Regions from separate parts of the Aliivibrio sp. SR45-2 genome, predicted to be linked through region 3. Evidence: predicted binding sites of a transcription regulator. Region 3 holds the regulator's gene; each other region holds the start of a gene.
The links. The regulator PurR, encoded in region 3, represses purine synthesis genes. The targets are predictions, from matches to a motif close to TNANGNAAACGTTTNCNTNA.
Positions count from the first base shown of each region.

Region 1 (3,566 bases), on a different contig from region 3:
GCAAAGAGTTCATTCTCAGGACAAATCACGACAATCAAGTGTTTTGAAGATAATGGACTTATTAGCCAACTACTGGATGAAAAAGGTGAAGGTCGTATATTATTAATTGATGGCGGTGGCTCATTACGTCGTGCATTGATTGACGCTGATCTCGCAGCAAAAGCGGCACACAACGGGTGGGAAGGATTGATCGTTTATGGCTGTGTACGTGAAGTCGATTATCTAGAAGAAATAGAATTAGGCATTCAAGCGCTTGCTTCTATTCCTGTGGGTGCAGCAAAGAAAAATGTCGGTGAAATAGATGTTGCCGTCAATTTTGGTAGCGTTACCTTTCTACCTGAAGACTACCTTTATGCTGATTCAACAGGAATTATCATTTCTCAAGAGCCGTTAGAAGAGATGGGTGAGGAAGAATAGAGCAGAATTCAGAGGTGATCGTTGTAGTTACAGCGACAAAGAATGGTTCTCCCCCTTTATCGCCATTGCAATGAGATCTGCATAGTCAATCCAAGGGGGAGTTAGAGGGGGTTGGTTATGCCATGTTCATGTTATGCGGATAAACTCAACTTCATCATTGACAACCCCTCCCAACCTCCCCTTATATTGATACTCACAACCAAGTAACAACTGTGATAAAGGGGAGGAGCTAAAAGCCAAAGCACTACCTCATATCTTCCTGAAACCTGAGAGCTGAACCCTCGCTTTTTGCTTTTATAGTCTCTAGTTAGCGAAGCGTATAGTTTCTAGCATCAAAAAAAAACCGCAGGTGCTTTCACACCTACGGTTTCAAATAATTCACAGAACTCAGCTCTTCCTCACTCCTCGAGCGAAGCGTCCTCGTCCCTGCTCTATTACTCTACTTCTTCCATCTTACCTAATAAACCACGGATGCGAGCTTCAAAACTAGCTTGTTCATCACGTGCTTTCTGAGCTTCTTGCTCAACTTCAGAACGACCGTTATTTGCTTGCTCAAGATTTTGAGTTAGCTCTGCGTTCGTTTCTTTTAATTCTTCAACTTCCATTTGTAGCAGTGCGATTGTATCTACTGCCATCTGAACTTTAGCTTCTAGTTGTTCTAATATTTCTAAAGACATTCCTGCCACCTTAACTGTAATTCTAATTGAAATGCAGGGGCATTATTGATTCCCTGCGAAACTTGTTTTCTATTCTACTCAGCAATTGCAATTCTGCCATAGTGTTATTCATTAAATTGCATTATATGAACAAAAAAAAGACAGTTTTAACCAACATCTGACCTTATTTCTTAAGATTAAAACGAACCTCATACTAAAACTAGAAATTTAGCCTGATTATTTGAGTTCAACCACATGATTTTTAGTCCCATTATCTTCTTTAAATTTCATCAAAAATAACTCTTTCACCTAAAAAGCAAACGTTTCCTTTTTTGTTGTGATAAAATCTTCGCGATTTTTATCCATTCATCGATTATTCGGAGCAAATATGAAACGCGATCTAGCAATGGCTTTTTCTCGAGTTACTGAAGGTGCCGCACTGGCTGGTTACAAATGGCTTGGCCGTGGTGATAAAAACGCTGCCGATGGCGCTGCTGTTGAAGTAATGCGTACTCTTCTGAACAAAACTGACATCAGTGGTGAGATTGTTATTGGTGAAGGTGAGATCGATGATGCACCGATGCTATATATCGGCGAGACCGTCGGTACCGGTGGTGATGCCGTAGATATCGCAGTTGACCCAATTGAAGGAACTCGCATGACAGCAATGGGGCAATCCAATGCACTTGCTGTACTTGCTGCTGGCGAAAAAGGCAGTTTCTTAAAAGCGCCTGATATGTATATGGAAAAATTAGTTGTTGGTCCTGGTGCTAAAGGTGCAATCGACCTTAACCTTTCTCTCGAAGAAAACTTAGAGAATGTCGCTAAAGCATTAGGCAAAACACTGGATACACTAGTTGTAACCACACTTGCTAAACCTCGTCATGATGTCATGATCGCGAAAATGCAAAAAATGGGCGTTCGTGTATTTGCTGTGCCTGATGGCGATGTTGCGGCTTCAATCCTAACGTGTATGCCAGACAGTGAAGTTGACGTAATGTACTGTATCGGCGGAGCACCTGAAGGGGTAATTTCTGCTGCCGCTATCCGCGCATTAGATGGCGACATGCAAGCTCGTCTTCTTCCTCGTCACGAAGTGAAAGGCGATACAGAAGAAAACCGAGCTTATGGTGAAGAAGAACTCAAGCGCTGCAAAGAAATGGGCGTAGAAGCGAACGTTATCTTAAAAATGACAGACATGGCTCGTAGCGATGATGTTGTATTTGCAGCAACTGGGATCACGAAAGGTGATTTGCTAGAAGGCATTACTCGCCAAGGTAATATTGCGACAACTGAGACGCTGCTTATCCGTGGTCGTTGTCGTACCATTCGTCGCATTAAGTCGATTCATTACCTAGAGCGTAAAGACAAAGAAGTTAGAGATTTTATTCTTTAATTAAAAGCGGGAAGATCGGTCCTATGGGCCTAGTTCCTGTGACGTAAATTTGAACCGTGGATGTGAGAGCATCTGCGGTTTTTTATTTTAAGAGAATTCAAGTTTCAGATCGGTCGCAAGCTCCCTTGCTGGATTCAGGGGGATCGTTGTGGTTACAGCGAATAATAAACAATCCCCTCCCCTTAATAAGGGGAGGATTAGGGAGGGGTTACTACGATAAAGGTTGAATTGAGTTCATAGTTAACTTGATCTATGCGCTGTAAGTTCTGACCCCCTCCCAACCTCCCCCTTAGTAAGGGGAAGGAGCTAAAGTCAAAAGCAAGCGCCCTGAATCCTGACCTTTCATCTCAAAAAAGACACATGCCTTAAATATCCCTCATCCCACTTTTCCAAATATCAAAAAGCCGACTAAGCTGAATGTATTGTTATAAAAAGACAAGGAGTCAGCCAATGCCTAATTCTTATTATCAAACCGTCTTACCTTCATTTGACGAACTTAAAGCATTAGCAGAAAAGGATCCGGAACAATTAGAGGCATTACGCCACCAATTAAGTATGGAGTTTATTGGAAGCCTTCCAGAAGAGCATCAAGGACCATTACTGGCTCAACAAAGTCATATAGAACGTGTCATAAAAAGAGGCAATAACCCTAACCATATCAATATATTATTAGGACACGAACTCGGTAAGCAATTTGTTCGTTTTGCCAATTGCCTAAATAAACCCATGGATGAGCATCAAGCCGCCGATATTATTCAATTTCCTAATGCTCAATGTAAAATCAAACATTAAAAAATACGCAGGGGCTTTGTCTCGCAGCCGTACTTATTGACCCACTTTTTGAAAGCTTTCTTTTTCCATATCACGCACATTAATCGTGAGGCTATCAATATGGCTCGCCTGTTCTGCTAGTACATCCATTAATGCTCGACTGAGTTCTCTTTTTTGCTCAGTGGTTCTGCCTGACAGTAACTCGATGGTAATGTGAATAAAGTCCACACTGTTTCCTTTATCGCCAACTAACCATGAATGCACTCGAATCGCCCTTGATTTAACATCATCAACAGAAAACAGTTCCGAATCTATCGCCACTTGAT
Region 1 covers NZ_CAWPRC010000162.1:17,210-20,775, reverse strand. The annotation lists gene rraA (ribonuclease E activity regulator RraA) at 1-417, shown strand, start outside; gene zapB (cell division protein ZapB) at 852-1,094, opposite strand; gene glpX (class II fructose-bisphosphatase) at 1,462-2,469, shown strand; gene AACV33_RS13630 (DUF3135 domain-containing protein) at 2,920-3,261, shown strand; gene AACV33_RS13625 (5-carboxymethyl-2-hydroxymuconate Delta-isomerase) at 3,295-3,566, opposite strand, start outside.
Region 1: a site for PurR is predicted at 1,386-1,405, ahead of glpX (class II fructose-bisphosphatase). Genes of this name have one in related genera too.

Region 2 (3,566 bases), on a different contig from region 3:
AGCGATTGCTCGCGGCACCTCTGGACACTTATATTTTGGTGCCAACATGGAATTCAGTAATGTTCAATTAGGCCAAACCATTCATGCTGAGCAATCTGCAATCAGTCATGCATGGATTCATGGTGAAACAGGGATTTCAGACATCACGATCAACTTCAGCCCATGTGGGCATTGTCGTCAATTTATGAATGAGCTAACAACGGCCGATTCATTAATGGTGCAATTACCAGAACGTGATGAAAAATCTCTGCAAGCGTATTTACCAGAATCGTTTGGTCCTAAAGACTTAGGTGTTGAAGGTGGTTTGTTAGCCACAACATCACATCAACTGAGCTTTGAATCGACATCTCCATTACTAATGCAAGCATTCGATGCTGCAAATCGTAGCCACGCCCCTTATTCAAAAAACTTTAGTGGTGTCGCTTTAGAAATGAATAACGGTAATATCTACCACGGTATGTACGCGGAAAACGCAGCATTTAACCCGAGTTTACCCCCACTTCAAGTGGCATTAGTTCACGCGAATATGTCTCGCGAAGCCTTGTCTGAAATCAAAAAAGCGGCATTGGTTGAAGATCACAAAGGGGCAATCAGTCATTTAGCGATTACGACCTGTACTCTTAAAGATCTGAGTCCAAACATGATATTAGAATACGTGTCTTTATAGATTTTGACTTAAAAAAATAGAGGATGCATCAGCCTCCTCTATTTTTATCTCTGTTTATTGGTTCCCTTTCCATCGAATAGCCGCATCAATTAATTGTCTATCCATTCCTTTTTTACCGATTAATGACACTCCCCAAGGTGAATTATTCACAGTAAACCACGGAAGATGCAATTGAGGTAAATCAGCTAAACTGGCTAGTGATGTGTATTTTAATATCAATGAGTTAAGTTTGTATAACTGCTCATCCGTTGCCGTTTCTGGTGGGGCAATGTTAGCGGTCGTTGGCAGTAGCAACAGTGTTTTTTCATCTAAAAGTGACTCTAAAACCGATTTAACAAGATCCCTTTGCTCTAGGGCAATTCGCTCATCTTTGTACTTTAATGAAGATAACCATTTAAGTTGCATTTTAATTTCATTACTGAGCATTGGGTGGTTTTTTTCAACCCACGGTTCTATGTTACGTAGCCCTCTTGTCGCGGTAATGACTTTAAAACTTTCGGCAGCTTTCATGGTTATTATTTTACTGATCGCTTTACTACGAACGACTTTATAAGGGGATGCCTCAAGTAATTGTTCTAGTTTTGCCTTTGCTTCTTCTGGAACATCAAGAAACAAGCTGTCTAGCACGACAATACGATCGACCGTCATTAATGGAGACATCGGAGTTAATGTCGTTGCGACTTTTCTAATGTCCGACAAACTCTTCGCAACCCAGCCTAAAGAGGTTTCTTCTTTTGCAATGCAATAAACCCCCTTCATATTAGCGGCACAAGAAGACGATTTAAAACCATATAAACCAGCGTATACCGCAGGGACTCGTATTCCACCACTTAAATCCGTGCCTAAGCCGATATCAGCCAAGCCATTCGCGACCGCCGCAATGGCTCCGCAAGATGATCCACCAATTAATCGCCCTTCACTGTTTGGATTTTTAATCGCAGCGTAATGTGGGTTATTACCATGAAGTCCAAAACCAAACTCATCCATTTGAGTTTTACCCACAAATATTGCCCCTTTCTTTAATAAAAGATCCACCACTGGCGCGTTATCTTTGGCCACTTTCTGTTGCGCTAACCATACCGGATTACCTAAGCCATTTGGCGTATCTTTAATATCAATACAATCGCTTACAACAAATTTCTTATTTTCTAAAAGTCCATAAAAAGCCCATTGCTGTACAGGTCCTGAGTGAGGCACATAAGTGGTTTGAACATCCATAATGAAGTACTGCTGCTAATATAAAAAAAATAGCATACCAGTAGAGGTAGTGAATACAACCCAAGGTATTCACAGTATCAATAAACAAATCAGTAGTGTGAGCTCTCTTCCACATTGATGCATAAAAGACCCATAAAAAATCAAAAGCAATCGTTTGCGTATCTATCTAATTTTAGTATGATAGCGGCATATTTCACTATCTATCATGAGAATTCATTATGTTTGGTACTGCTCTATCGTCTTCAGCTACAAAAGTATTATTGCTTGGTTCCGGTGAATTAGGCAAAGAAGTGGCTATTGAATGCCAACGCCTTGGTTTGGAAGTTATTGCGGTTGATCGCTATTTAAATGCCCCAGCAATGCAAGTCGCACACCGTAGCTATGCCATTGATATGTTAGATGCTGATGCACTTCAAGAAGTCATTGAAAAAGAAAAACCAGATTATGTCGTGCCTGAAATTGAAGCCATTGCCACAGACAAACTCGTTGAATTAGAAAAACGAGGCCTTAACGTTGTTCCAACCGCTAACGCGACTAAATTGACCATGAACCGTGAAGGCATTCGTCGATTAGCCGCTGAAGAATTAAAATTACCGACGTCTCCTTATCGTTTTGTAGACAGCTATGAAGAACTGGTCGACGCCGTTAAATTTGTAGGTATGCCGTGTGTAATTAAGCCGGTAATGAGTTCATCAGGCAAAGGACAAAGCGTTATCAAGACCGAGGATGATATTAAAACCTCATGGGACTACGCGCAAGATGGCGGACGAACGGGAGCAGGTCGCGTTATTGTTGAAGGTTTTGTGGATTTTGATTACGAAATTTCACTGTTAACTATCCGTGCGGTTGATGGCATTCATTTCTGTGATCCTATCGGTCATCGCCAAGAAGATGGTGATTACCGCGAGTCTTGGCAACCTCAAGTAATGACGGAAGCGGCATTACAACAAGCACAAGACGCGGCAGAAAAAGTCGTTAACGCATTAGGCGGTTATGGTTTATTTGGTGTAGAGCTCTTCATTAAAGGCGATGATATTTATTTCAATGAAGTCTCACCTCGCCCACACGATACTGGATTAGTAACGTTAATCTCTCAAGAAATGTCTGAATTTGCTCTGCATGTTCGTGCGTTTACGGGAATGCCCATCAATAACATCGTTCAATATGGTCCTTCTGCTTCTTCTGTGATCTTAGGCCAAGGTACCTCTACAAATATTCGTTTTTATGGACTGGCAGAGGCATTGAGCCAACCACAAACTCAAATAAAATTATTTGGTAAACCTGAAATTGATGGGCGTCGTCGCTTAGGGGTCGCCATAACACGCAGAGACAATCTTGAGTCGGCAATTGAAGATGCTATCGCAGCGTCAAACAAAATTAAAATCAATTACTAACCTTTCTTTCATTCAGCAGAACGGTATTTAAATGCCGTTCTGTTGTCATTTATTACCATTCTGCCTCTCTTTTTCCTTTTTACGATTAAAAATCACTTTTTTCGTTATCTAATCGTTGCAAACTTACAAGGTAAACGGGTATAAATAACTAAACCGTTCTTAAACTTTTTATTTTAATCTCACCATGGATGATGACTATGTTTGAAAAAATCTCTGCCGCTCCAGCTGATCCAATTCTTGGCCTAACTGATGAATTTAAAAATGACCCTCGTGCTGAAAAAATCAAC
Region 2 covers NZ_CAWPRC010000145.1:11,426-14,991, reverse strand. The annotation lists gene cdd (cytidine deaminase) at 1-667, shown strand, start outside; gene AACV33_RS07735 (amidase family protein) at 722-1,885, opposite strand; gene purT (formate-dependent phosphoribosylglycinamide formyltransferase) at 2,104-3,279, shown strand; gene AACV33_RS07725 (amino acid aminotransferase) at 3,477-3,566, shown strand, end outside.
Region 2: a site for PurR is predicted at 2,028-2,047, ahead of purT (formate-dependent phosphoribosylglycinamide formyltransferase). Genes of this name have one in related genera too.

Region 3 (3,566 bases):
TAGAGATAACAGACCAGTGAGTACCTTTAATCGCTCCTTCAAGCGACCACAGTAATTCGTCACTAACAGAACTTGAATGAGTCTGTTGAATCGCTTTATAAGCGTTTACAGATCCCGTCTCCATTAGTTCTTTTACGGTCGTTATTCCTGCTTTTTTCAGCATTCTCTCTGTCGCTAATCTTAGATTGGGTAAATCCTTAATTCGAGAGGGACCTGCTGTTTTTTGTTTTTCTTTGTCTTTTTTAGCAACATCTAAAGCAACAACAGCTTGAATTAGGATTGAATCAGGTTCATCCCAACATTCAGGTGAAATAGCAAAATATTTAGTTACCACGGGGAAACCACGTTTTTTATAAACGTAAGGTTCAAAACCTTGGTCTTTAAATAAATTAATAGTGTTATCGCTTGCTCGCAAATGCAGTCTGTCCTGAACAACAAGTGCAAACATTGTGTCATCAATAAAAACACCAAAGCCGCCAAACATGGAGCGTGAAGTGATTTTTCCTAGAGAGGAAAGTAATCGAAGTGAATCTTTTAGTATTGGTTTATCCATTGCAATAATTCTCGGTTAGTAAGTCTATGTCACTAAACAACTGAGCCCGAGGAAATAGTAGCAAGTTCAAAACCACACATTGTTATTTCTAAGTAAAAATTAACAATGTGCAGATATAAATACCTGCCATCGGCAACCCCGCTACCTTATATAAATACGTAGGCCGGAAGCTTTGCGTCCTGAGCTTTCGCACAGTTTGCCCTGTTCGTGACAGTTAAGATGATATAGTAATCAATAAGATGAAATGTTGTCCACTTGTAAGTTATGTGACATTGGTTCAGAAAATAGGAATGATTTTCTGTTATGCCAGTTCAAGTTTTAAATAAATAAATATTTTTTCACTTGCATATTTATGATTAATGCATCACTCATTGTTACAACTTATGGACACTTTTCCGAGTTACCACTTCTGGATGCATTTCAAAAATGCGTCTTTCATGGTGCTTATCTTTAATTCGTTCCAACAATATTTCAACGGCTGTCTTACCAACGCGACGTTTAGGTTGGTGAATCGTCGTCAATGGTGGAGAGAAATATGCAGAAAGTTCAATATTATCGTAACCAATGATTGAGATATCTTCAGGTACACGTAAGCCAGTTTGTTGAATTTTGCTGATAGCCGCTAATGCCATAATGTCGTTAAAACAAAATAATGCAGTTGGTTTATCTTCCATCTGTAGCATTTTTTCAACAGATTTAGAGGCAGAAGAACACTCGAAATCACCTTCAAATATCCAATCTGGATTTGACGTTAAATTTGCTTCAGATAAAGCTCTGTAGAAACCATGAATTCGTTCTTTACAGGTTGCTTTATCAAGCTGACCGGTAACACAGCCAATTTTTGTGTGTCCATTTTCAATCAGGTGTTTTGTTGCTAAATAACCACCTTCTTCAGAATTATCAATAATTTTGTCGGTATGAGGGCTATCTGGACCCCAGTCCATGATTACCATTGGTAATTCTGTGTTTTTTTCAAGTTGTGCTAATAACTGTTCATTTAGATCAGAACACATAACTAATAAGCCATCGACACGTTTTTCTGCCAGCATACGAAGGTAGTGCTTTTGTTTATCTAGATCACCTTCGGTATTACACATAAATAATGTGTAACCTTGCTTGTAACAGTAGTTCTCAACACCGTGCATCATTTCGGCAAAAAATGGATTAAAAGACTGGGTAACTAGCATGCCGATAGTTCGAGTTGTGTTGCACTTTAAACTACGAGCAACGGCACTCGGTGCATAGTTTAGTTCTTCAACGGCTTCCCATACTCGTTTTTGAGTTGCTTCTGCAACAAATCGAGTTTTGTTAATTACATGAGAAACGGTGGTTGTCGAAACAGAAGCAAGTTTCGCAACGTCTTTAATGGTAGCCATATTAAAAGCCTTAATTTATTAAGGGGCTATTTATGTTCCAACAATAGTGTCAAAGTCTCTCTTTATTTTTTAATAAAGATTGTTGGAAGGTAAATAGGCCCTGTGAGTATATTACCAATAGTAGATTAGAGAATAATCTAGGTGGTATAAATGAAAAAAACCGCGATAAATGCGGTTTTCATTGATATTCAAATTTTATCGTTTGCGTTCACATTTTATCTATAAAGCGTAGCGCAAACAATTGCTGATTTAATAAATTTTAATAGTCGTTTTGATATATATCACACTATTGTTAACTTATCTTACCAGTTGTACATGCTTTTGTTATTCGCCCGCTAGGAATTTCACATCCAATTCTAAGAACGTAACAAGGAAGTGAGTAACGGTAGCATAGAAGCCAAATGTATCTCGTTCAGAACAAAGTTGGTTAAAACGTGGCGCCCAAGATAATAACTGCTCGTTAATAAATTGCAGTTGTGCGGCCATGAATTGCTCGAATTCTGGTTCCGTTGTTTGCTGATTCGTCATGACAATTAGATTGCCTAAGAAATCTAACTCAATAGCAATGTGATCTGCAGGTTCATTGAATTCAGCTTTTTGAGTGATGTTGTATTTTTCTAATAAATCACGCATATCTTGTGCCGGTTTCGCATTAAGAAGGCGTGATTTATCTAAATACATTGAAGCATAAGGAAGCGCACTGTTCTTATCAGAGCCTAAGAACGCTTCACAGAAGTCAGCCGATAGTTCAAGCTGTGCATCTTCGCGTGTTTGTAATTCATTCAATTTTGTTACAATCGAAGAAATAGAGTCGGTTAGCTCTGGAGTTTCAGAAAGGTTCGTTAAAAAGGTACGAATCTCAAAACTGTTATACTGCTCTAATTGCTCTTTAGTTAGCTCGTGTGCAAATAGGCTAGATAACCACCAATAAATTTCAGCACGTTGTTCATTAAATGCATTTAGTTCGTTCATGTAAAATAAGCTCCAAAAAATTGACTAAATAATTGTACGGCATAAGTGTGAAAAGGAATAGCACCTATCATTAACAGGGTGTATAAAGATATTAGCAAAGATTAATACGCGACAAGATTTGTTCTGAATCAAATAATATACAGAAATATCAATTGAGAATTGGCATTATTACAATATATGAATAGAATGTAATAAGAACCATCCTAATAACCATAAAAAAAAGAGAAAATTATGAGCTATCACATTTTAGTTGTTGAAGACGAAGTGGTAACTCGCTCTAAGCTTGTAGGCTATTTTGAAGCCGAGGGATATCAAGTGAGCGAGGCTGAAACGGGCGCAGAAATGCGAACTGTTTTGGCTGAACAAAAAGTTGATTTAATTATGCTTGATATAAACCTACCAGGAGAGGATGGTTTATTATTGGCGCGTGAATTACGCAGCCAGTCTAATATTGGTATTATTTTAGTTACAGGACGAACTGATAGTATTGACCGCATCGTAGGTTTAGAGATGGGTGCGGATGATTACGTAACAAAACCTGTGGAGTTACGTGAGCTTTTAGTCCGAGTTAAAAATCTATTTTGGCGTATGTCATTAGCAAATGAACCCGTAGAATTAGATGAATCAAATTTAATTCGTTTCGGGGAATGGACGTTTGATATTCA
Region 3 covers NZ_CAWPRC010000156.1:6,480-10,045, forward strand. The annotation lists gene AACV33_RS11380 (TfoX/Sxy family DNA transformation protein) at 1-553, opposite strand, end outside; cyclic di-GMP riboswitch class I at 682-764, opposite strand; gene purR (HTH-type transcriptional repressor PurR) at 928-1,929, opposite strand; gene torD (molecular chaperone TorD) at 2,254-2,901, opposite strand; gene torR (two-component system response regulator TorR) at 3,133-3,566, shown strand, end outside.

Region 4 (3,566 bases), on a different contig from region 3:
CGGAACACATGCATGATTTCAGAATCTGCGTCTGGCTTCCAACCTGGATATGTACCAGAGAAGCTGACTTGTGCTCCTGCTAATTCAGCCACAGATGAAAGCATTCCTTCAACCATGCTACGGCCAGAATCCATTAATGAACGGATTAGGCATAGAATTGTGATTGTGCTTTCTTCAGTAGTAATAACGCCCACATTTAAAGACGTTTCTACCACACCCTCAATATCATCACTCATGCGGATAACACCATTTGGACAGGCATTTAGTGTCGCAATGAATGGAGTTTGAGTGGCTAGTGTCAAGACGTTTTCAGCAGAGGCTGTCTCGTTGATACTTACAATATTCGTTTCTACTCGACCTAATTCGTCTTTCAATAGATCGGTATAGAAAGTAAATAGTTCAGCCAGTTTTGCTTCATTCTCAGCAGGAACGGCAACCGTTGCGAATGCTTCACGAGGAATAGCATTACGTAAGCTACCACCACGGAATTCAACAAGGCGTAAATCCAGTTCAACAGCGTGGCCAGCAAGGAATCGACCCAGTAATTTGTTTGCGTTACCACGACCAGTATGAATGTCACAACCAGAATGGCCGCCTTTTAGGCCTTTTAGTGTAATTTGACGAGTAACATAGCCAGCAGGCAGTGCTTCACGTTCGATCATTAATTTGATAGCACCATCAGCACCACCAGCACAACCCATGTAGATTTCACCTTCTTGTTCTGAATCGGTATTAAGAAGAATGTCACCTTCTAACCAACCGGCTTCTAGACCAAAGGCACCAGTCATGCCTGCTTCTTCATCAATGGTTAATAATACTTCTAATGGGCCATGCTTCAATTCTTTTGAGGCTAAAACAGCAAGACATGAAGCCATGCCCATACCATTGTCGGCACCCAGTGTTGTGCCTTTTGCTGTAACCCACTCACCATCTATATATGGAAGGATTGGATCGTTAGTAAAATCATGGTCAGTATCTTCATTCTTTTGTGGAACCATATCAATATGGGCTTGAAGTACAACACCCTTGCGATCTTCCATTCCCGGCGTTGCCGCTTTTTTGATGAATACATTACCGGTAGGATCGCGGCGAACATCAAGACCTTCGCTTGTTGCCCAATCAATAATATATTGAGCTAATGCATCTTCATGTTTAGATGGGTGGGGGATAGAACAAATTTTATCGAAAAATTGCCAAATAGGTTGTGGTGTTAGTTGACTGATCTCAGACACAAGTATCTCCTTTTGAAAACAGTGAATAGCAAATTAATGCGCTGTCTTTTTGGGTAATTGATTATCAATACAAATAAGTATACCCCTCAAATTAGCTAATTACTCTGTTTGATATCGTAAATTTATTGAATCTTCTTTACTAGGATTAAGGAAAAAATACAGACACATAAATAGCAAACGTTTCCGTTCTTTAGTTACGTAATATTTCGATTGATTGACTATTTAATGTGTTTTATGTGATCCACTTCAAATTTTTGTTGTAATAAAGTTTCAGTGAGAGTATAGTTTACTCATCTGCTAGAGAGTCTTCAGATACTGTAAATGCTCATAGGATGAGTCCGATTTATCGCCTCCAAGGAACCGAGATCAATTTTATTGTTTTTAACTATCAATTGATAAGGTGATATTATGTACTGCATAAGCTCTTCTAAATTCTGGAATCAACGCTCTGTATACACAAGTCAATTTGTATACCCAATGAGCTTTGGTTACTAATAAAACTTCGGTTTTATACGTTAAAGTTATACCCCTATAATTGGAATTCTAATTTACCCGCTTGGGTTATATTACATTCTCCGCCATCCAAAATATTTGGGTGGCGTTTTTTTTGCCTAAACATTCTCCTCTATGTATCCAACCTCTTAATAAATATTATCTTTTTCTATTAGAGCATCCACTTTATTTACTATTAACACAGTAAAAGATAAATAATCGCTAGAAATTCCCATAATACCTCTTTATAATTCTCAGCCAATCGATTACGCAAACGTTTAATCTGTATAAAGCAGACTAGGAATGAGCCCCAATGCTTGAAAAACTATTTCAACTTAAAGCTAATGGTACGAACGTTCGTACTGAAATTATTGCCGGGTTAACCACCTTCTTAACAATGGCTTATGTTATTTTTGTGAATCCAGCAATCTTGGCTGATGCAGGAATGGATAAAGGCGCTGTTTTTGTTGCAACGTGTATTGCTGCTGCAATAGGGTGTTTTATCATGGGATTTGTTGCTAACTTCCCAATAGCTCAAGCTCCAGGTATGGGGTTGAATGCGTTCTTTACCTACACTGTTGTATTGGGAATGGGTCATACATGGCAAGTAGCGCTCGCTGCTGTATTCATGTCAGGTGTGTTATTTATTCTTCTAAGTTTATGTAAAATAAGAGAGTTGATTATTAATTCGATTCCTCTTTCTTTACGCACTGGTATTTCGGCGGGTATTGGTTTATTTCTGGCTTTCATCGCTCTAAAGAATTCAGGCATAGTTGTCGATAATCCGGCAACTTTATTGTCTATTGGTCATATTAATAGCTTTCCTGCAGCGATGGGGGCATTGGCTTTATTTTTAACCATTGCTTTAGTTCATCGTGGCTACAAAGCGGCTGTTATGATCGCTATTTTAGCTGTTACTGGACTTGCCTTGCTCTTTGGTGAAGTTCAATATGCTGGCATTATGTCAATGCCACCAAGTCTTGCACCTACATTTTTACAACTCGATTTTTCAGGTGCTTTTGATATTGGTATGCTAAGCGTTGTTTTTGCTTTCTTATTCGTTGATTTGTTTGATACTGCCGGTACGTTAGTTGGTGTATCTCAAAAGGCAGGGATCATGGATAAAGATGGCAATATTCCTCGTCTAAATAGAGCTTTGCTTGCGGATTCAACGGCGACATCTGTAGGGGCTTTATTAGGTACATCAAACACAACATCATACATTGAAAGTGTTGCAGGTGTAGCAGCCGGTGGTCGAACTGGTTTGACGGCTGTTGTTGTTGGCATTCTGTTTTTATTGGCTTTATTCTTTGCTCCATTAGCTGGGATGGTTCCTGCTTATGCAACGGCCGGTGCGTTGTTTTATGTCGCAATTTTAATGATGTCGGGTCTTGTGAGTATTGATTGGAGAGATCTTACTGAAGCGGCGCCAGTTGTTGTGGTATGCTTGCTAATGCCTTTAACCTTCTCTATTGCTGATGGTATTTCATTAGGCTTTATCTCTTATGCAGCGATTAAGTTGTTAAGTGGTAAAGGTCGCGATGTTCATATCAGCGTTTGGGTTCTTGCTGCACTATTCACGCTGAAATTTATTTTTACGGCATAGTTGTTGTTAACTGTGCCACTGAGAGGTTTTGTCTATTATGGCTAATAAATTTGTAATAACTTGGGATAACATGCAGATGTATACTCGTCAGCTTGCTGAACAGTTACTTCCTGCTGAACAATGGAAAGGTATTTTGGCTGTGAGCCGTGGTGGACTTGTTCCTGCGGCAATTCTAGCTCGTGAATTAAACATTCGTTATGTTGATACCGTATGTATTTCAAGTTATGACCACGATC
Region 4 covers NZ_CAWPRC010000172.1:182,797-186,362, forward strand. The annotation lists gene AACV33_RS15955 (aminoacyl-histidine dipeptidase) at 1-1,232, opposite strand, end outside; gene AACV33_RS15960 (NCS2 family permease) at 2,038-3,330, shown strand; gene gpt (xanthine phosphoribosyltransferase) at 3,368-3,566, shown strand, end outside.
Region 4: a site for PurR is predicted at 1,991-2,010, ahead of AACV33_RS15960 (NCS2 family permease). Genes of this name have one in related genera too.